4 regions of the Streptomyces roseifaciens genome follow, and region 1 is predicted to be linked to each of the others. Evidence: riboswitches for the same ligand, from Rfam matches in the RefSeq annotation. Region 1 holds a riboswitch; each other region holds the start of a gene.
What was found. A riboswitch is a leader RNA that binds a small molecule or an ion and turns the genes downstream of it on or off. The one in region 1 is predicted to bind cobalamin.
Positions count from the first base shown of each region.

Region 2: it holds a riboswitch for cobalamin, as region 1 does, so the genes downstream of both, AS857_RS21860 (cobalamin biosynthesis protein) here and AS857_RS42040 (5-methyltetrahydropteroyltriglutamate--homocysteine S-methyltransferase) in region 1, are expected to answer to the same signal.
Region 3: it holds a riboswitch for cobalamin, as region 1 does, so the genes downstream of both, nicT (Nickel transporter NicT) here and AS857_RS42040 (5-methyltetrahydropteroyltriglutamate--homocysteine S-methyltransferase) in region 1, are expected to answer to the same signal.
Region 4: it holds a riboswitch for cobalamin, as region 1 does, so the genes downstream of both, AS857_RS12585 (CoA-acylating methylmalonate-semialdehyde dehydrogenase) here and AS857_RS42040 (5-methyltetrahydropteroyltriglutamate--homocysteine S-methyltransferase) in region 1, are expected to answer to the same signal.

Region 1 covers NZ_LNBE01000002.1:587,557-594,548, reverse strand. The annotation lists gene AS857_RS04240 (hypothetical protein) at 1-2,923, shown strand, start outside; gene AS857_RS04235 (hypothetical protein) at 2,976-3,188, opposite strand; gene AS857_RS04230 (hypothetical protein) at 3,360-3,644, opposite strand; gene AS857_RS04225 (hypothetical protein) at 3,734-4,081, opposite strand; gene AS857_RS04220 (hypothetical protein) at 4,297-4,689, shown strand; cobalamin riboswitch at 4,770-4,980, shown strand; partial or broken gene AS857_RS42040 (5-methyltetrahydropteroyltriglutamate--homocysteine S-methyltransferase) at 5,159-6,379, shown strand; partial or broken gene metE (5-methyltetrahydropteroyltriglutamate--homocysteine S-methyltransferase) at 6,496-6,992, shown strand, end outside.
Region 2 covers NZ_LNBE01000004.1:1,063,441-1,070,432, reverse strand. The annotation lists gene AS857_RS21885 (hypothetical protein) at 1-134, opposite strand, end outside; gene AS857_RS21880 (alpha/beta hydrolase) at 246-1,373, opposite strand; gene AS857_RS21875 (class II aldolase/adducin family protein) at 1,813-2,463, opposite strand; gene AS857_RS21870 (inorganic phosphate transporter) at 2,602-3,846, shown strand; gene AS857_RS21865 (hypothetical protein) at 3,866-4,096, shown strand; cobalamin riboswitch at 4,473-4,592, shown strand; gene AS857_RS21860 (cobalamin biosynthesis protein) at 4,721-5,686, shown strand; gene AS857_RS21855 (cobyric acid synthase) at 5,716-6,992, shown strand, end outside.
Region 3 covers NZ_LNBE01000003.1:902,432-909,423, reverse strand. The annotation lists gene AS857_RS09805 (ATP-grasp domain-containing protein) at 1-517, opposite strand, end outside; gene AS857_RS09800 (alpha/beta hydrolase) at 765-2,258, shown strand; gene AS857_RS09795 (MFS transporter) at 2,370-3,575, shown strand; gene nicT (Nickel transporter NicT) at 3,672-4,790, opposite strand; cobalamin riboswitch at 4,822-5,038, opposite strand; gene AS857_RS09785 (FAD binding domain-containing protein) at 5,120-6,358, opposite strand; gene AS857_RS09780 (APC family permease) at 6,529-6,992, shown strand, end outside.
Region 4 covers NZ_LNBE01000003.1:1,575,376-1,582,367, forward strand. The annotation lists gene AS857_RS12565 (enoyl-CoA hydratase) at 1-44, opposite strand, end outside; gene mmsB (3-hydroxyisobutyrate dehydrogenase) at 41-970, opposite strand; gene AS857_RS12575 (enoyl-CoA hydratase/isomerase family protein) at 964-2,040, opposite strand; gene AS857_RS12580 (acyl-CoA dehydrogenase family protein) at 2,037-3,185, opposite strand; gene AS857_RS12585 (CoA-acylating methylmalonate-semialdehyde dehydrogenase) at 3,191-4,690, opposite strand; cobalamin riboswitch at 4,854-5,031, opposite strand; gene AS857_RS12590 (short-chain fatty acyl-CoA regulator family protein) at 5,072-6,481, opposite strand; gene aceA (isocitrate lyase) at 6,843-6,992, shown strand, end outside.

The sequences.
Region 1 (6,992 bases):
CTGCGAGCCCGGGACCGTCGCAAAGCTGCTCCCCGCCCTCTTCCACACCACCGTTCCCTGGGCCCGGCTGGCACGCCGCCACGCGACCGTGATCCTCGACGAGGCGGAACGCCGGCTCACCGCGCTGCCGGAGGACCACCGGCGCCGGTGGTGGCTGTCGAACGGGTCCGTCGTGGCGGCGACCGTGGACGTCGAGCCGCTGCGGGTGCTCGACCTGCTGCAGCGCCTGTGCCACGGGAAGCTGCCCCGGCAGGTGCACCGCCGGATGGGCCGGCTGGCGGCCGCCGACCCGGCCGGCACGATCCGGCTCCTCGTGGCGCCCGAGCGCGAGGACGCGGACCTCTCCGGCCTGGGGAGGCCCGTGCTGCGTACGCTCGTCCGCCACCGGCCGCCGGGCTTCGACGACCTGGCCCGGGCGCTGGCCCGCCACGAGCCCGCGCTCGCGGGCCTGCTGCGTCTGATGCCGCCGTCGCAGCGCGCCGAGTGCTACGACGCCGCGATGCGAGGGCAGGACACGGGCGGTGCCGTGCTGCCGGACAGGATCCTGGAGCTGCTGCCGCGGGCACGGCGGGAGGCCGAGGCACGGCGCATGGCCGCGCAGGCGGAGGAGCGCGGGGCGGACTGGCGGACGGTCCTGTCGGCGCTGTCGTACCTGCCGGTGGCGGAGGTCCGCGAGGAGCTGCTGGCCGCCACCCGCCGCCCGGTGGCCGAGGACCGGGCGTACGCGTACGGGCTGCTGGTGCGCAACGCCGCTCTCGCCCGCGACCCTGCCGTCGTCACGGAACTCCTCGCCGGCCTGGGCCGACTGCGGAACGAACAGCAGCCGGTGCGGTCCGCCGCCCTGGCCGCGCTCGCCGCCGTCCACCCCTCGCTGTTCACCCACGAGGCCGCTCCCCACCTGGACCGCCTCGCCACGTATGCGATCGAGGCACGGGACTTCTCGTGGTTCGAAAAGAACTCCCTGCGCTCCCTGGCCCACGCGCTGCTGCGCGAGCCCGGCAACGCCGGGGAGAGCGGCGAGGAGAGCGAGCCCACCGCCTGGTCGCTGCGCACCCTGGCGCAGCTGCCCGACTCCGCCGGCGCCCTCGGGCACCTGCGGCACGGGCAGGAGCACCGGATCTTCGAGGCTCTCCGCCCGTCGCTCGAAGCGGCCGCCGACCGGGCGGACTTCGGCGGGACGCTGGAACTGGCGGGCTCTCTCGGCGAGCGCGCCCACGGCGTACCGGGACTTCAGGCCCTGCTGCGGCGGGCGGTCGAGCACGGCAGTTCCGGCACCGCCCGCAACGCCGCCTCGTACTGGCTCGGCGACCCGCGGACGCGCGAGGCCCGGGTCACCGAGCTCCTCGCGCTGGACGCGTCGGCCGCCACGCTCCCCGCCGTGGAGGCGATGCTGGTGCGCCGCCGCACGGACCTGCTGGACACCGTCCTGGGCGACACCCCTCCCTACGGGCGCTTCCTCACCAAGGACAGCCACTGGCTGCCGCCCGTCCGCCGGGAGACGGCGCACTGGCTGCCGCGCCAGCAGGCCGCGGCCGCACGGCTGCTGGAGCGTGCGGCCGAGGACGCGACGCTCACGACGCATCAGCGCGTGCAGGCGCTCCGGCGGGCCGCGTGCATCCCGGAGTACGGCACCGAGCTGCTGGTACGCCGGGCCGGCGACGACAGCGTCCCGCTCGCCGAGGCCGCCCTGGCCGCCCTCGCATGGACGGACACCCCGGGGCGGCACGTGGGGCTCCTGCTGTCGCACGCCGGCGGGGACCGGGCCCGGGTCGCGGTCACGGCGGCGTCCCGCGCGGCCCGGTTCGTCGCGCCGTCCGCGCTGGCCGGGATGCTGCGCGGGCTGCTGACCGCGGCCACCGGGGTGAAGGTGACCAGCCGGAAGGAGGCCGCACGGCTCGCCGCCACGGTGCTGCCCGCGCCCGAGGCAGTGGCCCTCCTCGCCGAGGCGTGCACGCTCCCGGGCCAGCACCACGACGTGCAGGCCACCTGCGTGGCGTTCACGACGGACCTGCTCGCGTACGAGGAGGCCTGGGGGCTGCTGGAGACCGCGGCCACCGGGCGGCGCGAGCTGCGCACGGCCGTGCTCTCGACCGTGCCCCGCCGGCTGCCCGCGCGGCACCGGCGCCGCTACGCGACGCTGATCCGGGCCGTGTGCGACACCGACGACCCCGAGGTCGCACGCCAGGCGTACGCGGCGCTCGGCCGGTGGTCGCCCTGGGCGCCCGGAGCAGCGGACGTCCTGGTGACGGCCGTCACCGACCTGGAGAACCGGACGAGCTGGAGCCACGCCGCCGACGCACTGTGCAGCGTCGTGGCGCTGGCGCCGTCCGGATCGCCGGACCTCGCCCCGCTCGTGCGGGCGTTCACGGCTCTCGTGCACGCCGACGCCCTGCCGGGCACGCCCGACGCGGAGCCCGGCCGCGACCGGCCCGCCCGCGCGCGCATCCGGCGCCTGGTCACCGGCCTGGCCGGCAGGAGCCGGTTTCACACCCGGGCCGTCGGGGAGGCGGCGCCCGTGGTGGCCGAGCTCCTCGCGGGCTCGGGGGACCACGTCCCCGATGCCGTCGAGCTGATGCTCCGGGTCCTCGACCCGGCCGCCGCGCCGGACGCCCTGACGGCGCAGCTGGAGCGCCTCGCCCGGCTGCACGAGGGCCGGCCCGTGCTCGCGGCGCGGACGGCCGGTTCCCTCGCCGGGCGCTTCGGCAGCCGCGACGGCAGCGACGCGGCGCTCGCCCACGCGGCCCGTTCCCTCGCGGACGACGGAGATCTGGCCACCGGGCTCTTCGCGCTCGCGCTCACCGCGCTCGGGGGCCGCCGCACCAACTGGTCCGCTCCCTGGCGCGAGCAACTGCGGTCGCTGCGCCGGCACCCGCACCCGGACGTACGGGACGAGGCGCTGGGACGGGTGACGGCCACGGAATAAGGCACCGTGCGGGGGACCGCCCGGCCTGCCCCCAGGCTCCCCGCTCCCGTACCTACGAGCGCCCTTCGACGACCCGCCGGGCCGCCTCGCTCTCGGCGGCGGCCGGCGACAGCTCGCTCAGCGTGTCGAGGTCGGTGTCCTCCCGCAGTTCCTTCTCCCAGGCGGCGGCCAGCTTCTCCTGCTGCTCGCGCGGCTGCCGGCCGACCTCCTCGCGGTGAGCCGGGCTCAGGGCCGCCAGGAATCGCGCGACATCGTCGGTCGGCATGGGTTCTCCCTCGTCAGCGTCGACGGGCATCCCCTTCCCGGCACCGGGAGGCCACCGACGGGCCGGGCCTGCCCCTTCACCTGAAAGGGGACGGGTCCGGCGCCGGCAGGCGGAGCACACGGGCCGTCCGCTCCCGGCGCCGGGAGCGGACGGCCCACCGGGCGGGCCCTGCTACTCCTGCCGCACGTACAGCAGCAGACGGGCGAAGAGGCCGGGCCGGGCGGGCGGTGCTCCGCGGGGCGCGGCCGGCTCGGCCTCCGCGACGGGGACGCTCGCGCCGGGTCCGACGGGGGGCTTCTCCCCGGCCGGGGACGCGGGGTCCGCACCGCGCAGGGGGCTCGTGGTGCCCGGAGGGTGCTCACCGTCGGTGGAGGCGGGCTTGGGGTCTGGGCCGTGGGCGCGGTAGACCTGGGCACGCAGATACGCACTCAGGACACGCGCGGGATCGAGGGGCATGACGTCTCTCTGCTCTCGTGCCTGCCGATGTGAAGGGAAGTTCCGCACGTGCGTCCGCCCCGGACGGCCGGGGGCGGGCGCGGGCCTTCTCAGCAGCGCAGGACGTCGTTGCGCGCGGGGCCGGCGGACGCCGCGGGGCCCTCGGGCTCGCCCGCGGGCGACAGCGGGCGGAGCGGGGCGGCCGGCGAGGCGGACGCCCGGAAGGGCGGAAGGCAGGAGCGCCTGGAGGGCGAGGCCGAGGAGCGGGACGAACGGGCGTCCGCGACGCAGTCGTCGGTGGCGGCGAACTCCACGGAGACGGAGCTCTCCTCCTGGGGGCCCAGGGCGTAGACCGTGCCGCTCCCTCCGGAGAACAGCAGGAGGACGGAGACCAGCACGGCGACCGCGGCCCGCACGGCGGGCCGCCACGGCAGCGGCGCAGGACTCCACAGGTTCATGCACTAAGCGTAATCAGTCAATTACTTTCGGCGCATTCCACCGTTCGGGTGAGGACGTTGAATCGGACGCTGCATCTTCGTGCGGGAGCCGGGTACCTGGCCCGGATGGTCGCACAGCCCGCGCCAGAGCACCCGGGCGCGCCGTACGGTCGAGGCAGGGCCTCCCCCGCGCGGCGGCGGACCCCGAACACGGCCAGGACGGCGAAGGAGGAGCAGTGACGGATGCCCGGGAGAGTGCGGACCACGTCAGCGTGCATCTGACGGACTGCGGCCACCAGGACGCGGGTGCCGTCTTCGGCGTCCTCGAGGCCGTCTTCCCCGAGGCCGGGCCGCCGCGCAGCGAGACCGGGCCCGGCGCCCCCGGCGCCGGCCCCATGATCTGGTGCATGAGCGTCGACACCCGGACGCGCACCGGCGGCGACGCGGTGCAGCCGGAGGGGACGCCTCTTTCGGGCGCGGTGACCGCCGACCTCTTCGGCGCGGCGGATCCCGTCCGCCAGGTCAAGGAGGAGCTCGAACGGGCCTTCGCCGTCGAGCACCGGGGGCACGTCTCCGGCGAGCACGAGATGGAGCTGCGCCTGCGACTGGACACGCGAACAGCCTCCTGAGGAACGTCCGTTCGCGCATCGCGTGTCCGACGCCACAGTCCGGTATTCGAACAGGTCTGTCCGTGGGCCCGTCCGGCACCATATGGTGACGGTGCAGCTGGTTCGCCCTGCTCGCCAGGCAGGCGCGTCGTAAGAGGGAACCCGGTGGGAATCCGGGACTGCCCCGCAGCGGTGAGCGGGAACGACCGCCGTCATACGCACTGGATCCGTACGGATCCGGGAAGCGACGGCCAGTAGGTGCCACACGGCGTGCCCGCGAGTCCGAAGACCTGCCGACTGCCCGTGCGCTGCCGAGCGCACGGAGATCCCGGTGACCTCGAGGGCGGGTCGGCGCACATCAGGCGGGCACGGACGGCGGCGCACACGCGACCGCGTTCCGGCAGCAACCCGCCCGGTTCCGTCGTTCCTTCGCGCCTTCCGCCCGTCCCCCGGGGTCATGGACGCACGCACGCTCGCGAAGGAGAGTTCCGTGACCAGCAAGTCCGCAGCCGCGGCAGCCCAGGCCACCGTGTACGGCTACCCCCGTCAGGGCCGCAACCGTGAACTGAAGAAGGCGATCGAGGGGTACTGGAAGGGCCGCGTCACCGCCGGCGACCTCCGGGACACGGCCGCCGCACTGCGCCGCACCAACTGGCAGCAGCTGGCCGACGCCGGCGTTCACGAAGTGCCCACGGGCGACTTCTCGCTCTACGACCACGTCCTGGACACCAGCGTCATGGTCGGCGCGATCCCCGCGCGGCACCGCGCGGCCGTCGAAGCCGACTCCCTCGACGGCTACTTCGCCATGGCCCGCGGCACCCAGGACGTGGCGCCGCTGGAAATGACCAAGTGGTTCGACACCAACTACCACTACCTGGTCCCCGAGCTCGGTCCCGACACGGTCTTCACCGCGGACTCCGCCAAGCAGGTCGCCGAGGTGAAGGAGGCCCTCGCGCTCGGCCTGACCCCCCGTCCGGTCCTCGTCGGCCCCGTCACGTACCTGCTGCTGGCCAAGGCCGCGCCCGGCGTCGCCGCCGACTTCGAACCGCTCACCCTCCTCGACCGGCTGCTGCCGGTGTACGCCGAGGTGCTCGCCGACCTGCGGGCCGCAGGGGCCGCCTGGGTGCAGCTCGACGAGCCCGCCCTGGTCCAGGACCGCTCCCCCGCCGAGCTGAACGCCGCCGGCCGCGCCTACCGCGACCTGGGCGGCGTCGCCGACCGGCCCCAGCTGCTCGTCGCCTCCTACTTCGACCGGCTCGGCGAGGCCCTGCCCGTCCTCGCCAAGGCCCCCGTCGAAGGCCTTGCCCTGGACTTCACCGGGCCCGCCGCCGCCAACCTCGACGACCTCGCGGCCGCCGGCGGACTGCCCGGCAAGCGCCTGGTGGCCGGCGTCGTCAACGGCCGCAACGTGTGGATCAACGACTTCGAGAAGTCCCTGTCCACCCTCGGCACCCTCCTCGGCCTCGCCGACCGGGTCGACGTCTCCTCCTCCTGCTCCCTGCTGCACGTCCCGCTGGACGCGGCGGCCGAGCGGGACATCGACCCGCAGATCGTCCGCTGGCTCGCCTTCGCCCGGCAGAAGACCGCCGAGGTCGTCACCCTGGCCCGCGGCTTGGCGCAGGGCACCGACACCATCGCGGCCGAACTGGCCGCCAACCGCGCCGACCTGGCCTCCCGCGCCGGCTCGGCCATCACCCGTGACCCGGCCGTCGGCGTCGGTGACGGCCGCGGCGCGGGGGGGGCGCGGGGGGGGGGGGGGGCGGGGGGGGGGGCGGAGCCGGCGCGGGAGGCCAGGTCGGCGCGGTTGGCGGCCAGTTCGGCCGCGATGAGGTCGTCACCCTGGCCCGCGGCTTGGCGCAGGGCACCGACACCATCGCGGCCGAACTGGCCGCCAACCGCGCCGACCTGGCCTCCCGCGCCGGCTCCGCCCCCCCCCCCGCCCCCCCCCCCCCCCGCGCCCCCCCCGCGCCGCGGCCGTCACCGACGCCGACGGCCGCCGCTCGCAGCCGTACGCCCGGCGGGCGGCCGCGCAGCGCGCCCACCTCGGCCTGCCGCTGCTGCCGACCACCACCATCGGCTCCTTCCCGCAGACGACGGAGCTGCGCACCGCCCGCGCCGACCTGCGCGCCGGGCGGATCGACGAGGCCGCGTACGAGCGGCGCATCGAGGCCGAGATCCGCGAGGTCATCTCCTTCCAGGAGAAGGCCGGCATCGACGTCCTGGTGCACGGCGAGCCCGAGCGCAACGACATGGTGCAGTACTTCGCCGAGCAGCTGACGGGCTATCTGGCCACGCAGCACGGCTGGGTCCAGTCGTACGGCACG
Region 2 (6,992 bases), on a different contig from region 1:
GCCGGTGCCGGCGTGCCGGCGGGCGGGCGGGGCGCCGGGCGGGAGCCTCGGTTCGCCACGGCCCGGCGGGCAGCGGCGATCGGCTGTCGGGGGACAAGTCTGAGCCGGGAGTCGCGCGGAGTACGGGACGTCACAGGAGCAGTCTTGCCGCTGCCGCTCCGAAAACCCAATCGGAATCAATTGTCCAGCCCTCCACCATTCACTTCCTGCCGCTGGATCAGGGCTGCTTGGAGGCTGTGAGGGCGTCACATCAAGGGGATGAGGAACCTCCGCAGAGCCTCCTCGTAACGCCCCGGGGCGGCATTCCACATCGCGGCGTGCGGGGCCCGGCCGACGGTGTGCAGGACGATCAGATCGGGGCGGGCGGCCGCGAGTTCGCGTGACGTGTGCCACGGCGCGACGGTGTCGTCGGGGCCGTGGGCGAGGAGGACGGGCAGGGTCAGCCGGGCCGGGTCCCGGACCCGGGCGAGCCCGTCCGGGGCCATTCCGGTCCGGCCGCGGGCGGCGTGCAGGGCGAGCGGGAGCAGCGGGGCGGGCACGCCGCGGGCCGCGGCCAGGGAGTGCAGGGCGGCCGGCCAGTCGAGCACGGGCGAATCCATGACCAGGCCACTGATGTGCGGGCGCAGGGCGGGGTCGGTGGCCGCGAGCAGCGCCATGGTGGCGCCCGTGGACCAGCCGTGGAGGACGATACGGCGGGCACCCTGGGCCAGGGCATAGCGGACGGCAGCGGCGAGATCATGCCATTCGGCCAGCCCGAAACGGCTGATTCCGTCCGGTGGCCGGGGGGCTCCGGAATCGCCCCGGTAGGCCAGGTCGAGGACCGGCAACCGGAGGCGGTGCAGGAGCGGCATGACGACCATCGGGTGCTCGCGGGTGGCGCCCAGGCCGTGCACGGTGATCACCCAGGTGTCGCGGGCGGCGGGCAGGAACCAGGCGGGCAGCGGTCCGAGCTCGCCGGGGACCACGACGTCGGCGTGGTCGAGGCCGAGGGCGTCGCGGGGGTTCCCGGCGTGCAGCTGCGGGGTCATCCACACCCGGTCACCCGGCTCGGGCACGCCGCGCGTGACGCGCTCCAGGCGGCGCACCACGGCGTCGGCGGCGTGCGGCGCGTCCTGGACGACGGAGCCGACGACTGCGTGCAGGCCGCTTCCGGTAAGCCCGTAGACGCCCGGGCGCAGCGAGGCCTGGTGGCGGGTGAGGGTGATGAAGTCGCCGTCGACGGCGTGGACGGCGAGCCGCGGCTGATCGGGCGGCGGCCCGCCGGGGGAAGCCCGGAGGGCGGCGTCGGAGGCGTACCGTCCGGCCGCCAGGGCGGCCGCACCGGCACCGAAAGCCGTGACGGCGGCCACGGCCGCCGTGGTCCGTATGCCCATGCTCCCCAGTGTGGGCGGCCGGGCCGACACCGGCCAGTGGGCGGGTTGCCTGCCGGCGGCGGGCCCGGAATCTCCTGCCGCCGCCGCGGCGTGCAACCGCGACGTGCCATCCCGGCGGTGCCGGACTCGCCGCCGGCTCGGCACCGCCGGACTCCGCCGCGGTGGCTGCTCGCCGTCGCGGCGGGGGTTTGCTGCGTGGCAGCTGGAGGGCGGCCATGGCATTCGCCGCTCGGGCCGAGCCGGAATCTCCCGCCGCCACGGCGCGCAACCGCGACGTGCCATCCCGGCGGTGCCGGACTCGCCGTCGGCTCGGCACCGCCGGGCTCCGCCGCGGTGGTTACTCGCCGCTGCGGCGGAGGGTGTGGCCGAGGTCACGGCCCCGGCGACCGGGGCCCGGCCTCCGGAACCTCGGGCCCCGGCCCCGGGCGGCCAGGGCCGCCTACGGCCTCCCGTAGCCGCGGAGTTTTTCCTCGGCTCGTTCGGCCTGGGCGGGAGTGAGGAGCGTGGGGGTGCGGCCGGGGAGTGACGAGGCGGTGAGCCAGACCCGGCACATCCACTCCAGCTGGGCGGTGCGGTCGTACGCCTGGTCGAGGCTCGCGCCGTAGGTGAGGGTTCCGTGATTGCGCAGGAGGCAGCCGGTGCGGCCGGTGAGGGCCTCCAGGGCGTGCGCGGCCAGCTCGTCGCTGCCGTAGAGGGCGTAGGGGGCGACGCGGACCGGCCCCCCGAGGGCGCCGGCCATGTAGTGGATCAGCGGGAGCTCGTCGACGAGGGTGGAGACGGCCGTGGCGTGCACGGCGTGGGTGTGCACGATGGCCGCGGCGCCGGTGGCGCGGTAGACGGCGAGGTGCAGGGGGAGCTCGCTGGTGGGGGCCAGGTCGCCCAGGAGCGGGCGGCCCTCCAGGTCGACGGCGACCAGGTCGCGCGGGGTCAGCCGGTCGTACGGGATGCCGCTCGGGGTGACGACGACGGCGTCCCCGACCCGTGCGGAGACGTTGCCCGAGGTGCCCACCACGAGGCCGTCGGCCGTGGTGCGCCGGGCCGTGGCGACGACGCCGTCCCATGCCCGGCGGATCTGTTCGCTCTCTCTCATCCGTCCCTCCGTCCGTCCTGCCATTCGTGCCCCACCTCCGGTTCGCGTCACTGATCGGTCCGGCCCAGTTCACCTTCCGTTCACCCAGGGTCTTTACGGTCCACGCTGTACTGACCATCGAGCTGATTGCCTGGGTGAATGGAACACATCACGCTTCTCATCGGGATCGTGATCGTCACGGCCTTGGTGTTCGACTTTACGAACGGCTTCCACGACACGGCCAACGCCATGGCCACCACCATCTCCACCGGGGCTCTCAAGCCCAAGACCGCGGTGGCGATGTCGGCGGTCCTGAACCTCGTCGGGGCGTTCCTGTCCGTCGAGGTGGCCAAGACCATCTCCGGGGGAATCATCGATGAGACCGCCGGCATCAGACCCGAAGTGATCTTCGCCGGTCTGGTCGGCGCCATCGTCTGGAACCTGCTGACCTGGCTCGCCGGGCTCCCCTCCAGCTCCTCGCACGCCCTCTTCGGCGGTCTGATCGGTGCGACGGTCGTCGCCGTCGGCTTCGACGCGGTCAACACCGACAAGGTCGTCATGAAGGTGCTGATCCCGGCCGTCGCCGCGCCGCTCGTGGCCGGCATCGCCGCCTGGTGCGCGACCCGCCTCACCTACCGGCTCACCAAGGGCCGCGACGAGCGCGAGACCGCCAAGGGCTACCGCGCCGGCCAGATCGCCTCGGCCGCCCTGGTCTCCCTCGCCCACGGCACCAACGACGCCCAGAAGACCATGGGCGTGATCACCCTCGCCCTCGTCGCCGGCGGCGTCGTCGCCCCGCACGCCGACCCGCCCATGTGGGTCATCGTCTCCGCGGGCCTGGCCATCGCGCTCGGCACGTACCTGGGCGGCTGGCGCATCATCCAGACCCTCGGCAAGGGCCTCACCGACATCAAGCCCGCGCAGGGCTTCGCCGCGCAGACCGGCGCCGCGACCGTGATCCTCGCCTCCTCGCACATCGGCTTCGCCCTCTCCACCACCCAGGTCTGCTCCGGCTCGATCATGGGCGCCGGCCTCGGCCGCAAGGGCGGCGTCGTCCGCTGGTCGACCGCAAGCCGCATGATCATGGCCTGGGGCCTGACCCTGCCCGCCGCGGGCCTGGTCGCCGGTGGCGCCGCCCTCCTCGCCGACCAGGGCGACTGGGGCGTCGCGGCCGTCGCCGTCCTCGGCCTGGCCGTCTCCGGCGCGATCTGGCTGGCCTCGCGCCGCAAGCCGGTCACCCACGAGGACCTCGACTCGAGCGAGGCCGGCACCGACGCCGAGCCGGCCGGTGTCGTCACCGCGGCCCTGCAGGCCGTCGCCCCGCCGCCGGCCGGCCCCCTGGCCGCCGCGGTCTCCCCCTCCCCCGAGGCCGGGCGGGCTCCTGCCGCCGCCACGGCGAGCTAAGGCTTAAGGAAGAAACAGCATGCAGATCGACTGGGCAGCCCTCGGCCAGGTCTTCGGCGTCAGCCTCGTGGTGACGGTCGGCCTGGTGGGCATCTTCACCCTCGGCATCGTCGGCACGTCTCCCCGTGCGGGGAGCTCGGCGGGCTCGGCGGCGGGTGCGGGTGCGCTCGCGCGGCGCTCCGGTGCGTACGCGTGCTTCGCACTGTGCGCGGCGGCCGTGGGTTACGGCATCTACCTGATCGTGGTGTAACCGCCACGACCCGCTTCGACGGCCGGGACCCCCATGGGGGTCCCGGCCGCTGCGTTTCCCCTCCGGGGGTTGCAGGCACCTTCGGGTGTCGCAGGCGGCACGGCACCGCCGGGAAGGCGCGTCACGGTTGCGCGCCGCGGCGGCGGCACAAGATTCCGCCTCGGCCCGGGCGGCAAAGGCCGGGGCCGCCCTCGCCCTCGCGCCCGCCGCACGCAACATCCGCCGCAACGGCGGGCAACCAGCACGGCGGAGCCCGGCGGTGCTCTGCTCCCGGTCTGCTCGGCGCAGCCGGGAACGTCGGGTCGGGCCAGGTCAGAGGTGAGTTGACGGCGCCCGCGGCGCATGGTGGACTTCCGGAGCCAAACGGCGACAGCAGAGGAAGCCGGTGTGAATCCGGCGCGGTCCCGCCACTGTCACCGGGGAGCGTCTCCCCCACGCGATGCCACGGCGGCGAGCCGGAAGGCCGGGGCGGCGCGGATCCGGGAGCCAGGAGACTCTGGTCGCCGGTCACGTCGAGCCAGGGCGCGGACCCTGAGTGAGGACACATCGTCATGCCCGGCGCCCGCCACCGAACGCCCCGCACACTTCCCTCCCCCCGCCGAGGCGTGACGGCGGTCTGAGCCGATGCGTGCCGATCCGATCGGTTTCGCGTGCGGCGCCGCCCTCGGCTTCCTCGGTGACCGCGTCCTGGGCGACCCCCGCCGCGGCCACCCCGTGGCCGCGTTCGGCCGCGCCGCCCAGACCGTCGAGCAACGCCTGTGGCGCGACCACCGCGGCCACGGCGCCGTGCACGCCCTGCTGTGCGCGGGCGGCGCCGCCGCCGGTGCCGCGCTGCTGGCGCGCGCCGCACGCGCTTCCCGCCCCGCCGGCATCGCCCTGACCGCCGCCGCCACCTGGGCCGTGCTCGGGGGCACCTCCCTGGGCCGCGAGGCCCGCGCCATCGGCGGCGCGCTCGCCGCCGGCGACGAGGACGTCGCCCGCGAGCGCCTGCCGCACCTGTGCGGGCGCGACCCGCAGGCCCTGGACGGGCAGCAGATCGCGCGCGCCGTCGTGGAGTCCGTGGCCGAGAACACCTCCGACGCCGTCGTCGGCGCGCTGGTGTGGGGCGCCCTGGGGGGCGTGCCGGGGCTGGTGGGCTTCCGGGCGGTGAACACGCTGGACGCGATGGTGGGCCACAAGTCGCCCCGATACCGCCGCTTCGGCTGGGCCTCGGCCCGTCTCGACGACGTCGCCGGCTGGCCCGGCGCCCGCCTCACCGCGGCCCTCGCCGTCCTCGCGGGCCCGGATCCGCGCGGCGCCTGGCGGGTGGTCCGGCGGGACGCGTCCCGTCACCCCAGCCCCAACGCGGGCCCCGTGGAGGCCGCGTTCGCCGGCGCCCTCGGCGTGCGCCTCGGCGGCACCCTCGCGTACGCGGGCCGCGTCGAGCACCGTCCCGTGCTGGGGGCGGAGAACCGCCCGGTGGCGACGGACGACATCGAACGCGCGGTACGCCTTTCGCGCCGGGTGTCCCTGCTGGCCCTGGGAACGGCCGTGGTGGGCAGGCTCTCTGTCGGAAACTTCGCACGGTACGCACGGAGGAGGAGCCGGTGACGGCTGACAGGAGCGGGCCCGCGGGCCCGCTGGGCGGGGGCCTGCTGGTGGCCGGCACCACCTCGGACGCGGGCAAGAGCGTGGTGACGGCCGGCATCTGCCGCTGGCTGTCCCGCAAGGGCGTCAAGGTCGCGCCGTTCAAGGCGCAGAACATGTCGCTCAACTCGTTCGTCACGCGCGAGGGCGCGGAGATAGGCCGGGCCCAGGCCATGCAGGCGGCCGCGGCCCGCGTGGAGCCGAGCGCCCTCATGAACCCCGTGCTGCTCAAACCGGGCGGCGACCGCAGCAGCCAGGTCGTGCTGATGGGCAAGCCGGTGGGCGAGCTCAGCGCGCGCGGCTATCACGCGGGCCGCCAGGAGCAGCTGTTCGGCACGGTGACGGAGTGCCTGGAGGAGCTGCGGCGCACGCACGACGCGGTGATCTGCGAGGGCGCCGGCAGCCCGGCCGAGATCAACCTGCGGCGCAGCGACATCGTCAACATGGGCATCGCCCGGGCGGCCCGGCTGCCCGTGGTCGTGGTCGGCGACATCGACCGCGGCGGCGTCTTCGCGTCGTTCTTCGGCACGACGGCCCTGCTCTCGCCCGAGGACCAGGAGCTGATAGCGGGTTACGTCGTCAACAAGTTCCGGGGCGACGTGACGCTGCTGGAGCCCGGCCTGGACATGCTGTACGAGCTGACGGGCCGGCGGACGTTCGGCGTCCTGCCGTTCGCGCACGGCCTGGGCATCGACGAGGAGGACGGCCTGCGCGTCTCGCTGCGCGGCGCCGTACGGGAGTCGGTGGTGGCCCCGCCGCACGGGGCGGACGTGCTGCGGGTCGCGGTGTGCGCGGTGCCGCTGATGTCCAACTTCACGGACGTGGACGCGCTGGCCGCCGAGCCGGGCGTGGTCGTCCGCTTCGTGGACCGCCCCGAGGAGCTCGCCGACGCGGACCTGGTGGTCGTGCCGGGGACGCGCGGGACGGTACGGGCGCTGGCCTGGCTGCGCGAGCGCGGGCTCGCGGACGCGCTGGCCCGGCGCGCCGCCGAGGGCCGCCCGGTCCTGGGCATCTGCGGCGGCTTCCAGGTACTGGGCGAGCGGATCGAGGACGAGGTGGAGTCCCGGGCGGGCGTCGTCGAGGGGCTGGGCCTGCTGCCGGTGCGCATCCGCTTCGACGCGGAGAAGACCCTGGCACGGCCGGTGGGCACGGCCCTGGGCGAGCCCGTCGAGGGCTACGAGATCCACCACGGCGTGGCCGACGTGCAGGGCGGCGACGAGCCGTTCCTCGACGGCTGCCGCGTGGGCGCCGTGTGGGGCACGCACTGGCA
Region 3 (6,992 bases), on a different contig from region 1:
CGTCGACCCTGCGCACGTACATGCCGGCGCACAGGTCGACGGGCTTGAGGACGAGGGGGTAGCCGAGGTCGCGGGCCGCTTCGGCGGTGGCGGTCCAGTCGGGGCAGACGGCGAAGCGCGGCCCGGGGAGGCCGGCGCGGTCGAGGGCGCGGCGGGTGGCGTCCTTGCGGCAGGCGTCGGTGACGGCGCGCACGGGCGGGCCGGGCAGGCCGAGGCGGCCGGCGATGCGGGCGGCGGTGGGGAGGTAGTAGTCGCAGGAGGTCAGGACGCCGTCGAAGCGCAGGGCGGCGTGCAGCTGCTCGATGTGCGGGAGCAGCGCGGCGGGGTCGTTGGTGTCGGCCTGGACGACGTTGCGGGCGGAGAGCAGGGGGTGGGCGGTGCCCTCGGGCGCGGAGCGCAGGTAGTGATGGAGGTCGCGGGTGAGGAAGGTGAATTCGTGGCCGGCTTCGCGGATCGCCCGTGGCAGCAGTCTGCTCATCGATCCGACCCAGCTCTCGACCATCAGCAGGTGTCCCACAACTCTCCCTCTTGGTAGTGCAGTCGGCGGTCCCGATGGGGGTCCGGGGGCGTGCCCGGGCATGCCGGGGGGAGCCCTCGGGGCGGCACGGCCCGTCTTGACCTCGCACACGCTATCGACAATGGTTGTCATTGTCATCTGCTGAACCGTCAGCCACCCCCGGCCCCCGCCGGCCCTTGCGCACCCCCAGCCCTGCACACCCCTGTACGCCCCCCTGCACACCCCCACCCCGCCGATTGCGAGATCCATGCGCCGTCCCACCCGCCCGGCCGCCGTCCTGTGCGCCGTCGCCGCCACTGCGACAGCCCTGTCCCCCTCCGCCGCCACGGCCGCCGCGCCGCCCGCCGCCGCGATCGCCTTCGGGCCGTGCCCCGCCTCCGTGCCGGCGCCCGCCCCGCCCGCCCGCGTCGAGTGCGGCACGCTGAGCGTGCCCCTCGACCACGCCCGGCCCGACGGCCCGCAACTGTCCATAGCCGTCTCGCGGGTCCGCGCCACCGGCACCCCCGCCGAGCGCCGCGGGGTGCTGCTCGTCAACCCCGGCGGGCCGGGCGGCTCCGGGCTGCCGTACGCCGTCACCAAGCGCGCCAAGCTGCCCGAGCGGGTCCGGCGCGCGTACGACGTCGTCGGCTTCGACCCGCGCGGGACCGGCCGCAGCGCCCCTGCGGACTGCGGCGCGATGGGCGGCCTCTTCGCGGCGCCCGCACCCGACCCCGTCCCGCGCGACCGCTCCGCCGAGCGGGAGCACCTCGCCTCCCTGCGCAGCCTCGCCGGTGACTGCGCGGCGGGCGCGGGGCCCGCCCTGCCGCACCTTTCGACGGAGGAGACCGCCCGCGACATGGACGCCATCCGCGCGGCTCTCGGCGAGGGGCGCACCGGATTCCTCGGCGTCTCCTACGGCAGCTACCTCGGCGCGGCCTACGCGGCCCTGTTCCCGCAGCGCGTGGGCCCGATGGTGCTGGACAGCGTCGTCGGCCCGGAGGACTGGTACGCCTTCGACCTCCGCCAGGCCGGGGCCCTGCTGCGGCAGCGCGCGACCCTGCTGGAGTGGCTGGCCGCCCACCACGAGCGGTTCGGGCTCGGCAGCACGGCGGGAGCGGTCCGCGGGGCGTACGAGCGGGTGCGGGCCGGGCTCGCGGCCCGGCCCGTGGACGGCTTCGGGCCCGCCGAGTTCGACCGCGCGGTCTACCGGGCGCTCGGCCGCACCGAGCGCTGGGCGCCCCTCGGCGACGGGCTGCGCACCTACCTGCGCGACGGCACGGTCGGCGGCCTGCGCCCCGCGGCCCCCTTCGACGGCCCGGACTCCCGTACGTACGAGGCCGCCAACCGCACCGTGAAGTGCGCCGACGGCCCCGGTCCCGCACCCGGGCGGGTCGTCGCCGACCTCCGCCGGCTGCGCCGCCTCGACCCGCTGCCCGTCCTGACCGGCATCGAGGCGTCGGCCTGCGCGTACTGGCACCACCGCCCGCACAGCCGCACGCGCCTCGGCAGCCCGGCCGCTCCCCCGGTCCTGCTCGTCGCTTCGCAGCACGACCCCGTCACCCCGGTCGAGGGCGCCCGGGCCATGCAGCGCGTGCTGCCCGGATCCAGGCTGGTCACGCTGGAGAACGACTACTCGCACGGCGTCTTCGCCAGCCGGGGCAACGCGTGCGTGGACGACGCCGTGGCCGCCTATCTGGTGGACGGCACGGTGCCCGGCGGGGATCTGCGCTGCCAGGGTCCGGGCCTGCCGGAAATCCCTTGACGGCCGACGTGTTACGTATAACCATTCCCTCGTGATCTCACCCACGCGAGCGGCAACGCCGGACATGGCCACCCAGTGGCCGAGGGAGTCGACGAGCGGCGAGGATTCCCCATGAGCTACGCGGACCTGCTGCGCGGCCCCCACGTGACCAGGCTGCTCCTGGGGACCCTCGTCGGGCGGCTGCCGAGCGCGATGGCTTCGGTCGCCGTGCCGCTGGCCCTCCGTCAGGCGGGGGCTTCGTACGGGTTCGTGGGCGTGGCCGTGGGGGTGTTCGCCATCGCCTCCGCGATCGGCGGCCCGCTGCTGGGCCGTCTCGTGGACCGGGCGGGCCAGCCGCTCGTCCTGCTGCCCACGGCCCTCGTGGCGGCCGTGGGCTTCGCGGTCGTGGCGATCGCGCCCGGCAGCCGCACGGCCGTCCTGGCCGGAGTCGCGCTCGCCGGAGCGGCGACGCCGCCGCTGGAGCCGTGCCTGCGGGCCCTGTGGCCGGACATCGTCGCGCCCGGGAAGCTGGAGGCGGCCTACGCCCTGGACTCCGCCTCGCAGGAACTGGTCTTCGTCGGCGGGCCCCTGGTGGTGGCCGGCGGCGTGGCCGTCGCCTCGCCCGGGGCGGCGCTGTGGGCCGGTGCGCTCCTGGGCATCGCCGGAGTGCTCGTCGTCGCCACCGCCCCGCCCGCCCGGGTCTGGAAGGCGCCCGCCCGCTCCGGCGACCGGCTCGGCCCGCTGCGCAGCCGCGGCCTGGTCGTGCTGCTCACGGGCCTCACGGGCGCGGGCGTCGCCATCGGCACGCTCAACGTCCTCGTCGTCCACTACGCGGAGGACCACCGGCTGCCCGGCGGCGCCCCCACGCTCCTCGCGCTCAACGCCCTCGGCGCGCTGATCGGCGGGCTGGCCTACGGGGCCGTGCGCCACTGGCGGGTGGCGCCGCCGCGCCGGACGCTGCTGCTGATGCTGGGGCTCACGGCCGGGTACGGGCTGCTGTGCCTGCTGCCCGCGCCGCCGCTCATGGCCGGCCTGATGATCCTCACCGGCCTGTTCCTCGCGCCCGTGCTCACCGTCGTGTTCGTGCTGGTGGGCGAGCTCGCCCCGGCGGGCACCGTCACCGAGGCGTTCGCCTGGCTGGTGACCCTGATGACGGCGGGCGTGGCGCTGGGGTCGGCCGTCGTCGGCACGGTGCTGGAGACGGCCGGGCCCACGTGGGCCGCGTCGTGCGGGGTCGCCGGGCTCGCCGTGGGCGCCCTGGTGATCCTCGCCGGGCAGGCGCACCTCGTCCCGGCGGCGCGGGAGGAGGCCGAGGAGGCGCCCGCCCGCGCCGTCTGAGCCGGTCCGGTCCCGCGATCGGCTACGGCCCCGCGGTCAGGCCCGGTGCCGCGATCGGGTACGGGCCCGGCCCCGCCGGGACCGGGCCCGCCGGCGTCAGCTCTCGGCCGCGGCCTGCGTGCGGGCCGCCCAGCGCTGTTCGACCTTGCCGAAGCGCCAGTAGCCGAGGGCCGCCGCCCACACCACCACGAACAGGCCGACGATGACGAAGCCCACGTTGTCGAGGTTCAGGCCGGCGATCCAGCCGGTCACCGCGTCGTCCAGCCCCAGCTTCTCGTGCAGGACGCCGACCAGTTCGATGGTGCCGATGAGGAAGGCGACGGCGATGGACAGGCCGGTGATCGTGAGGTTGTAGTAGACCTTGCGGACCGGGTTGGAGAACGCCCACTGGTAGGCGAAGTTCATGAACGTGCCGTCGAGCGTGTCGAACAGGCTCATGCCCGCGGCGAACAGCAGCGGCAGGCACACGATCGCGTACCAGGGCAGGCCCGCGGCAGCGCCGCTGCCCGCCATCACCATCAGCGTGACCTCGGTGGCGGTGTCGAAGCCGAGCCCGAAGAGGAAGCCCAGGGGGTACATCTGCCCCGGCCGGGTGATGGAGCGGGTGAAGCGGCCGAGGATGCGGTTCATGAAGCCGCGCGAGTCCAGGTGCTGCTCCAGCTCCTTCTCGTCGTAGCGGCCCTCGCGCATGGCGCGGAAGATGCGCAGGATGCCGGCGAGGGCGACGAGGTTGAGCGCGGCGATGAGGTAGAGGAAGCCGCCGGAGACCGTCGTGCCGACGACGCCCAGGGTCTGGTGGGCCGTGGACTCCTCGTCCATCAGCCGCCCGGCGAGCTGGGTGCCGCCGGCCACCAGGGCGGCCATCGCGACGACGACGCTGGAGTGGCCGAGCGCGAACCAGAAGCCGACGGAGACCGGGCGCTTGCCGTCCGCCATGAGCTTGCGGGTGGTGTTGTCGATGGCGGCGATGTGGTCGGCGTCGAAGGCGTGCCGCATGCCGAGGGTGTAGGCGGTGATGCCGAGCCCGACCCCGTAGACCTTCGAGCCGACGGTGTAGTGGTTGGGGACGACGAGCAGGTAGAGCACGCCGAACGCGACGACGTGCAGGGCGGCTATGACGGCCAGCAGACCGGCGGTCCGCACGGTGTCCTCGCGGCGCCAGCGGAAGGCGGGCGCGGGACCGGGGGAACCAGGGGAATCAGCGGGAAGGGACATCTTGGGTTGAACGCTCCAGCACCTCGTGGACCATTTGCGAGATGCCGTGGCCGGTCTCCTGGCTTACGGGTCCGTTCGCGCCCGTCCCCGCCTTCCCGGCAGCCGGCTGCGGCCAGTGGCTCCGCGCGCCCTGGGAGCGCGCGGAACGGGACGGTCACTCCCCGATCACAGTGGCGAGGGCCGCTCCGGACTGGGACCACGAAGGCCCGTCACCGGTCTTCCCGAACACCACGGCCGGGCCACCCTAGCGGTTGTGCACAGGTTCTGCAGTTGCAAACCTCTCGCAATCGACGGTGGCGCTCGGCGGCGTCCTCCTGCTCCGGCCGCCGCTACCGGCGCGGCTCCCCGCCCCGCTCCCCGAGCGACCGCCCGCCGAAGTCCCGCCCGCCGTCGGCCGCCTGCCGCCACCAGTCCTCCAGCGCGCCCTGGTCCAGCGCGGCCCAGGCGGGCGTGGCCTGCACCTGCGCCCGGCCCAGTCTGCGGCCGAGATCGACGATCGCGCGGCCGGCCGGCGCCCGCGCGGCGTCGTACGCGGCCACGGCCCCGGCCCAGCTCCCGGCCGACGCCAGGCAGTGCTCCAGCACCGTGGCGTCCTGCAGCGCCTTGACGGCCCCGCTGCCCGAATGCGGCCGGGCGACCGCCGCCGCGTCCCCCACGAGCACGAGCCGGCCCTCCCCGTAGCGCGGCACGCACAGGTCATGAACGGGTTGGACGTAGGTGGCGTCCTTCGGGGTGCGCCGGACGAGCTCCTGCCAGTACGGCGGGAAGTGCGCGTCCACGACGGCGCGGTGCTGCGCCGTCAGCCCGTCGGGCACGCGGCTCGGCGGGAGGCCGGCCGCGGCCTCCAGGGACAAGGTGTGGGCGGGGTCGTCGGGAACGCAGTAGAAGACCCAGTTGGCGCTGGTGCCGGTGCCGCCGGGGCCGGGGATGCGGTAGACGATCATGTGGCCGCCCGGGAAGGCGACGGTGGCGGCCTCGTCGCGCGCCCACGCCTCCGCAGGCCCCGGCAGGTCCGCCTCGGGGAGCGCGCCGCGCCACGCCACGTATCCGGAGTAACGGGGCACGGTCGCGGCCCGCGTTGCGGCCCGCACGGCCGAGCGGTAGCCGTCGGCGCCGACCACGAGGTCGAAGCGCTCCTCCCGGCCCCCGGCCAGCTGCAGGACGGCGCCGTCCGGCCCGGGCACCACCCGCTCGACCGCGGTGCCGCGCTCGTAGGCGACGGAGGACGGCACGCGCGCACGCAGCTCGCTCCAGAGCGACCCCCAGTTGTACGAACGGAACCCGAACGGCAGTGCGCCCACCCGCCGCCCGGCCCGGCTGCCCGCGTCCCGGACGATCCAGGGGCGCGAGGTCAGCCGCACCCACGGAATGGCCGGGTCCAGGTATCCGGCCGCCTCCAGCTCCGCGTACCGCCGGTCGTGGACGGCCAGGCCCACGCCCCGGTCCTGCAGCCCGCCGGCCGCCCGCTCGTACACCACGACCTCGCCGGCGCCCGCCCGCGCCGCGGCGAGCGCCGCCGCGCACCCCGCGATGGACCCGCCCACGACCGCTATCCGCCCTGCCGACATCTCCCACCCCTTCGGTCACTGCCGTTGCGAACGGAACCTACCCGGTCGGCCGGTCGGCAGTACCGGCGTGTCGGAACGGTGGACGGTTGCGACACGCCGGTGCTACCAGTGCATTGGACGGACAATCAGGTCAGCCGGACCCCGTCCGGCGCGAGAAAGGGCCGACCTCAATGGCAGAGACGGATCCACCGCCGGACGAGCGCGTCGGCTTCGTGCGCCGCATCGGACTGTTCCAGGCCACCGCCATCAACATGAGCCAGATGTGCGGCATCGGCCCCTTCGTCACCATCCCCCTCATGGTCGCGGCCTTCGGCGGCCCGCAGGCCGTCATCGGCTTCGTCGCGGGCGCGGTGCTGGCCCTGGCCGACGGGCTGATCTGGGCCGAGCTCGGCGCCTCGCTGCCCGGCGCCGGCGGCAGCTACGTCTATCTGCGCCAGGCCTTCCAGTACCGCACCGGGAAGCTGATGCCGTTCCTGTTCGTGTGGACGGCGATGCTCTTCATCCCGCTGGGCATGTCCACCGGGGTCATCGGCTTCGTGCAGTACCTGGGCTATCTGTGGCCGGACATGGGCCAGATGCAGGGCGACGTGACCGGACTGGCCGTCATCGCGCTGATCGTGCTGGTGCTGTGGCG
Region 4 (6,992 bases), on a different contig from region 1:
TCGACCAGGACGGTCTCGTAGGAGTGGTCGGTGGTGTTGGTCATTCCGGGGTTCCGTTCTGCGTCATGGACGGTTCCGAGCGGCGGCGTATCGCTCGCACGATTCCGGAGAAGTCCTGGCCCTCTCCCTCGCCCTCCGCGAATTCCGCGTACGTCCGTGCTGCCCGCAGGCCCAGCTCCGCGTCGACGCCGCCCGCGCGGGCCGCGTTCGCCGCGAGCCCGAGGTCCTTCGCCATCAGCGGGGCGGCGAACCCGGGCGCGTAGTCGCGATTGGCAGGGCTGCCCGGGACCGGGCCCGGCACGGGGCAGTTCACCGTCAGCGCCCAGCACTGGCCGGACGCGGTGGAGGCCACGTCGAACAGGGCCCGATGGCTCAGGCCCAGGCTCTCGCCCAGGACGAACGCCTCGCTCACCGCGATCATCGAGATGCCCAGGATCATGTTGTTGCAGATCTTGGCGGCCTGCCCCGCACCCGCGCCTCCGCAGTGCACGGCCTTCTTCCCCATCGCCAGCAGCAGTGGTTCCGCGCGGGCGAAGTCGGCCGCCTCCCCGCCGGCCATGAAGGTGAGGGTGCCGGCCTCGGCGCCCACGACGCCCCCGGAGACCGGGGCGTCCAGCGGCCGGTGACCGGCGGCGAGCACGGCCTCGTGCGCGGCCCGGGCGTCGGCGACGTCGATGGTGGAGCAGTCGGCGAACAGCGTGCCGGGCCTCGCCGCGGCGAGGAGCCCCTCGCTCCCGTAGAGGGCGAGGACGTGACGGCCGGCGGGCAGCATGGTGATCACCACGTCAGCGCCCGCGGCGGCCTCCGCGGCCGACGCGGCGGTCTCGACGCCCGCGTCCGCCGCCGCGGCACGCAGGCCGGGCACCAGGTCGTAGCCGATGACGCGGTGACCGGCCTTGACGAGGTTGGCGGCCATGGGCCCGCCCATGTGACCGAGTCCGATGAAACCGACGACGCTGCTGCTCACCAGGGCACCTCCTGCGGGGAGTCACCGGCGGCGAGGCGGAGCTCCCGCCCGCCGAGCGGTGCGAAGAACCGGGCCACGTCCGCTGCGCTCACCTCGGCGAGCGTGGCGGGGGACCACCGGGGGCTGCGGTCCTTGTCGATCACCTGGGCCCGGATGCCCTCGACGAGGTCCGGCGAGACCAGCGCGGCGCAGGAGACGCGGTACTCCTGCTCCAGGACCCGCTCCAGGGGCCCGAGCTCCCGTGCACGGCGCAGGGCGGCCAGGGTGACCTTCAGGGCGGTGGGCGACTTGGCGGCGAGCGTGCCGGCGGCTTCCCGGGCTTCGGGGACGCCGCTGCCCTGCAGCCGGTCCACGATCTCCTCCACCGTGTCGGCCGCGTAGCAGCGGTCGATCCACTGCCTCTGGGCGTCCAGCACGCCGGGCGGCGCCTGACGGACGTGCGCGGCGAGGACGTCGTGCACGGGGGCCTGAGCCAGGCCTGCGACCAGTTCGGGCAGCAGCTCCGACGGGACGTAGTGGTCCGCAAGCCCGCACAACAAGGCGTCCGCCGCACCCACCACCGCACCGGTCAGGGCCAGATGGGTGCCCAGCTCGCCGGGGGCCAGCCCGAGCAGGTACGTGCCGCCGACGTCGGGGACGAAGCCGATGCCCGTCTCGGGCATGGCCACGCGCGAGCGCTCGGTGACGATCCGCACGCTGCCGTGCGCGGAGACGCCGACCCCGCCGCCCATGACGATGCCGTCCATGACGGCCACGTACGGCTTGGGGTAGCGGGCGATCAGGGCGTTGAGCCGGTACTCGTCCCGCCAGAAGTCCGCCGACGCCGACCCTCCGGTACGCGCGTCCTCGTGGATGGACCGGATGTCGCCGCCCGCGCACAGCCCCCGCTCGCCCGCCCCGGTGACGACCACCGTCTCGACGGCGGGGTCCTTCTCCCATTCGGCCAGGGCCTCGTCGATGCAGCGCACCATGGAGTGGGTGAGGGCGTTGAGGGCCTTCGGGCGGTTGAGGGTGACGTACGCCGCGCGCCCCTCGGTGCGCAGCAGGACGCTGTCGGTGCCGTCCGCCGTCATCGCACGGCCTCCGTGAGTCCGCGGGCCACGATCAGGCGCATGATCTCGTTCGTTCCTTCCAGGATCCGGTGCACCCTGAGATCGCGGACGATCTTCTCGATGCCGTATTCGCTGAGGTAGCCGTAGCCGCCGTGCAGCTGGAGGGCGCTGTCGGCCACCGCGTAGCCGGTGTCGGTGGCGAACCGCTTGGCCATCGCGCACAGCTGTGCGGCCTGCGGGAGGCCCTGGTCCAGGGCGTCCGCCGCCTGGCGGACGAGCGCCCTGGCGGCCGCCAGCTCGGTCGCCATGTCGGCGAGCCTGAACTGCAGGGCCTGCGCGTCGAGCAGCGGGGCCCCGAACGCCTCGCGGTCCGCGAGGTACGCCAGGCTGCGGTGGAGCGCGCTCTGCGCCCCGCCGAGGGAGCAGGCGGCGATGCCGAGCCGGCCGCCGTTGAGCCCGTGCATGGCGATGCGGAAGCCGTCGCCCTCGGCGCCGAGCCGGCGGCCGGCCGGGATGCGCACGCCGTCGAGGACCACCTGGCGGGTGGGCTGGGCGTTCCAGCCCATCTTCTTCTCGTCGGGGCCGAAGGACAGCCCGGGGTCGTCGCGTTCGACGACGAAGGCCGTGACGCCCCGGGGCCCGGGCTCGCCGGTGCGGGCCATGACGATGTAGACCTGCGAGGTGCCGGCGCCGGAGATGAACTGCTTGACGCCCGTGAGGACGTAGTGGTCGCCGTCGCGCCGGGCGCGCGTGCGCAGTGCGGCCGCGTCGGATCCGGCGCCCGGTTCGGTGAGGCAGTAGCTGCCCAGGAAGTCCATGGAGCACAACGCCGGGAGCAGGCGGGCGCGCTGGGCCTCGTCGCCGTAGCGGTCGATCATCCAGGCGACCATGTTGTGGATGGAGAGGTAGCCGGCGATCGAGGGGCAGCCGGTGGCCAGGGTCTCGAAGACGACGACGCCGTCGGAGCGGGTCAGTCCGGAGCCCCCGGAGGACTCGCGGACGTAGACGCCGCCGAGCCCCAGGTCCGCGCCCTTGCGCAGGACGTCGACGGGGAAGTGCTTGCCCTGGTCCCAGGCGACGGCGTGCGGGGCGAGGTGTTCCTCGGCGAAGTCGAGCGTCGTCTCGGCGATCGCGAGCTGCTCGCCGGAGAGCATGGTGCCGGTCATCGCCGTCATCGCATCGTGGGGATGGTGAAGCTCGCGCCCTCCTTGACCCCGGAGGGCCAGCGCGAGGTGACGGTCTTGGTACGGGTGTAGAAGCGGATCGCGTCCGGCCCGTGCTGGTTGAGGTCGCCGAAGCCGGAGCGCTTCCAGCCGCCGAAGGTGTGGTACGCCACCGGTACGGGGATGGGCACGTTGACGCCGACCATGCCGGTGTTCACCCGCCGGGTGAAGTCCCGGGCGGTGTCCCCGTCCCGGGTGAAGATCGCCACGCCGTTGCCGTACGGGTGCTCGCTGGGCAGCCGCAGGGCCTCCTCGTAGCCGGCGGCGCGGACGACGCAGAGCACCGGTCCGAAGATCTCCTCCCGGTAGATCCGCATGCCGGTGGAGACGCGGTCGAAGAGCGTGGCCCCGGCGAAGAAGCCGTTCTCGTGGCCGGGCAGGACGAAGCCGCGCCCGTCGACGACCAGTTCGGCGCCCTCCGTGGTGCCGATGTCCACGTAGCGGCGCACGCGGTCGAGGGCGTCCCGGCTCACCAGCGGGCCGAAGTCGGCGTCCGGGTCGTCGGAGCGGCCGATGCGCAGCGCGCCGATGCGCTCCTTGAGCTTGGCGACCAGGGCGTCGGCGGTCTCCTCGCCGACGGGGACGGCCACGGAGATCGCCATGCAGCGCTCGCCCGCCGACCCGTACCCGGCGCCGATCAGGGCGTCCGCGGCCTGGTCGAGGTCGGCGTCCGGCATCACGATCATGTGGTTCTTGGCACCGCCGAAGCACTGGGCGCGCTTGCCGCGGGCGGCCGCGGTGGCGTAGATGTGCGCCGCGATCGGCGTGGATCCGACGAAGCCGACGGCCTGGACCCTGGGGTCCTCCAGCAGGGTCTCGACGGCCTCCTTGCCGCCGTTGACCACGTTGAACACGCCCGGGGGCAGGCCCGCTTCGAGGAAGAGCTCCGCGAGCCGCAGCGGTACGGACGGGTCGCGCTCGGAGGGCTTGAGGACGAAGGCGTTCCCGCAGGCGATCGCGGGCGCGGCCTTCCACAGCGGGATCATCGCGGGGAAGTTGAAGGGGGTGATGCCGGCGGTGACGCCGAGGGGGCCGCGCAGCGAGTGGACGTCGATGCCCGTGCCCGCGTTGTCCGTGAACTCGCCCTTGAGCAGGTGCGGGATTCCGGCGGCGAACTCGACGACCTCCAGGCCGCGCTGGATGTCGCCGTGGGCGTCGGCGATCGTCTTGCCGTGCTCGGCCGACAACAGGCGGGCGAGGGTCTCCCGTTCGCCCTCGACCAGCTGCAGGAACCTCAGCAGGACGCGGGCCCGGCGCTGCGGGTTCCACTCGCCCCACTCCGGCTGCGAGGCCGCCGCGTCGGCGATCGCGGCCGCGGTGTCCTCGCGCCCGGCCAGGGGCACCCGGGCCTGCACGGCGCCGGTGTTGGGGTCGTACACGTCGGCGAAGAGCCCCGACGTTCCGGGGGTGTGCTTGCCGCCGATGAAATGTGTCAGTTCACGGACCATGGAAGCCTGCTCTCGTCAGGTCAGGTGAGATCCGGGGATGGGCATGGGGCTTCGCGGCTCCGCCGGGAGCTACGGGTGCGCGGACAGGTGTGCGCGCTCCGCCGGATCACCAGGGTCGTGAGTACGGACCGGTGCCATGCGTGTCTGCTCCATCCTCGTGGACAACACGGAACACCCCGCGGCCGGTATCCTGACTCCCGGATCACCGCGCGCCGCCAGCCTTCCCGACGAATGACGCATCTCGTCAGTGGCGTGCTGTCGACGGCACACTCCCCGGTCACAGTGGCGGGACCGTGCCGGAATCACACCGGCTTCCCTGCACCGCGGGCCTTGGTCACGAACATATAGTTGGACGTCCTAGTAAGTCCACCCCCGGCGTGATCACTTGTCCGCCACCGGGTACGGCACGAACGTGCTGCTGTTCTCGTCGATCGCCAGGGGGCGGCCGAGCGGGGGTACGGCCCGCTGCGGGCAGTCGAGGCGTTCGCAGATGCGGCAGCCCATGCCGATGGGCGTGGCGGCGGAGGCGTTGCCGAGGTCGAGGCCGTCGGAGTAGACGAGCCGGGAGGCGTGCCGGATCTCGCAGCCGAGCCCGATGGCGAAGGTCTTGCCGGGCTCGCCCCAGCCGCCGCGCTGGCGGGTGACGGTGCGGGCGGTCCACAAGTAGCGCTGCCCGTCCGGCATGGCGGCGATCTGCACGTGGATGCGGCCCGGGGCGGCGAAGGCCTCGTAGACGTTCCACAGCGGGCAGGTGCCGCCCGCGCGGGAGAAGTGGAAGCCGGTCGCGGACTGGCGCTTGGACATGTTGCCGGCGCGGTCGACCCGGACGAACGAGAAGGGCACGCCCCGCAGCCGCGGCCGCTGGAGCGTGCTGAGCCGGTGGCAGACGGTCTCGTAGCCGACGCCGAAGTGGTCGGTGAGCCGTTCGACGTCGTAGCGCAGCTCCTCGGCCGTCGCGTGGAAGGTGCCGTACGGCAGGATCAGCGCGGCGGCCACGTAGTTGGCGATGCCGATCCGCGCGAGCGACCACGTGGTGGAGCCCTCGTCGTAGTCCTGCGAGGCGAGCGCGGACAGCTCCCCGGCGAACTCCAGCAGGGCCAGCTGCGTGGCCATCCGGAAGGCCCGCTGGCCGGGGCGGAGCCGGCCGGAGAGGTGCAGGGTCCGGCGCTGCGGATCGTAGTGGTGCAGGCGGCCGGAGTCCGCGACGAGCTGTACGGCGTGCCGCTGCGTGAGGCGCGCGGTCAGGGCCGGGAGCACTCCGCCGGGGCGGACGCCGAGGCCGGCGGCCAGCTCCTCGGCGGCGATGTCGAGGTCGTGGAGGTAGTTCTGGCGGCGGTAGAAGAACTCCCGGATCTCCTCGTGGGGGGAGCGGGGTGAGGCCGGGCCGGTGCCGCCGCTCCCGCCCCGGCCGTCCGCGGCCTCCGCCAGGCGCTCGGTCAGGGCCTGGTTGCGGCGGCCGAGATCGATCAGGACGGCGGCGACCGCGGGCAGGCGGGAGGCGAGTTCGGACAGGTCCGACGGGGAGACCCGGGCGCCGGCGATCTCGTCGGCGAGTGCTTCCCGCAGGTCGGCGAGGACGCGGGTGGTGCCGGTCTCGGAGAAGAAGGCGGGGTCGATGCCGAACGCCTCGGTCAGGCGCAGCAGGACGGGGACGGTCAGCGGCCGGGAGTCGTGCTCCATCTGGTTCAGGTAGCTCGGGGATATGGCCAGGACGCGGGCGAACTCGGCCTGGCTGAGCCGCCGTTCCTCGCGCAGCCTGCGCAGCCGGGCTCCCGCATACGTCTTGCTCACCGTCGACTCCTGTCCGCGTTCCGATGGGATGCGATGGGAATTGAACCTTGGGAATTGAACCTTCGCAGACTTGGCGGAACGTGCGGAGAAGATTCGCAACACTTGGCAGAAGGCCACGCTTGATGGCACGCAGTGCCACTGCCAGAGTCGTGATGCGGCCCGACGGAACCCAGCCGGAGCCAAGGCGGAACTCAGCCGGAACCACGGCGGGCAAGCCTTTGCGCACCCGGGCGAGGCACGGCGGGCCATGACGTTCCAGGGGGAGCGGCTTCCCTTCGCAGGATTGACAGAACTTCGCAGTATCGACAGAACTTCGACGCGGTCCAGGACACGGTCCGGAGCGCGACACCGGGAGACGATCATGGCGCAGGCACAGACGGCGGCGGAAGCACTCGCACAGCGGTGGGCAACGGACCCCCGCTGGAAGGGCATCGAGCGCACCTACAGCGCGGAGGACGTCGTCCAGCTGTCCGGCAGCGTCCGCGAGGAGCACACGCTGGCCCGCCGCGGC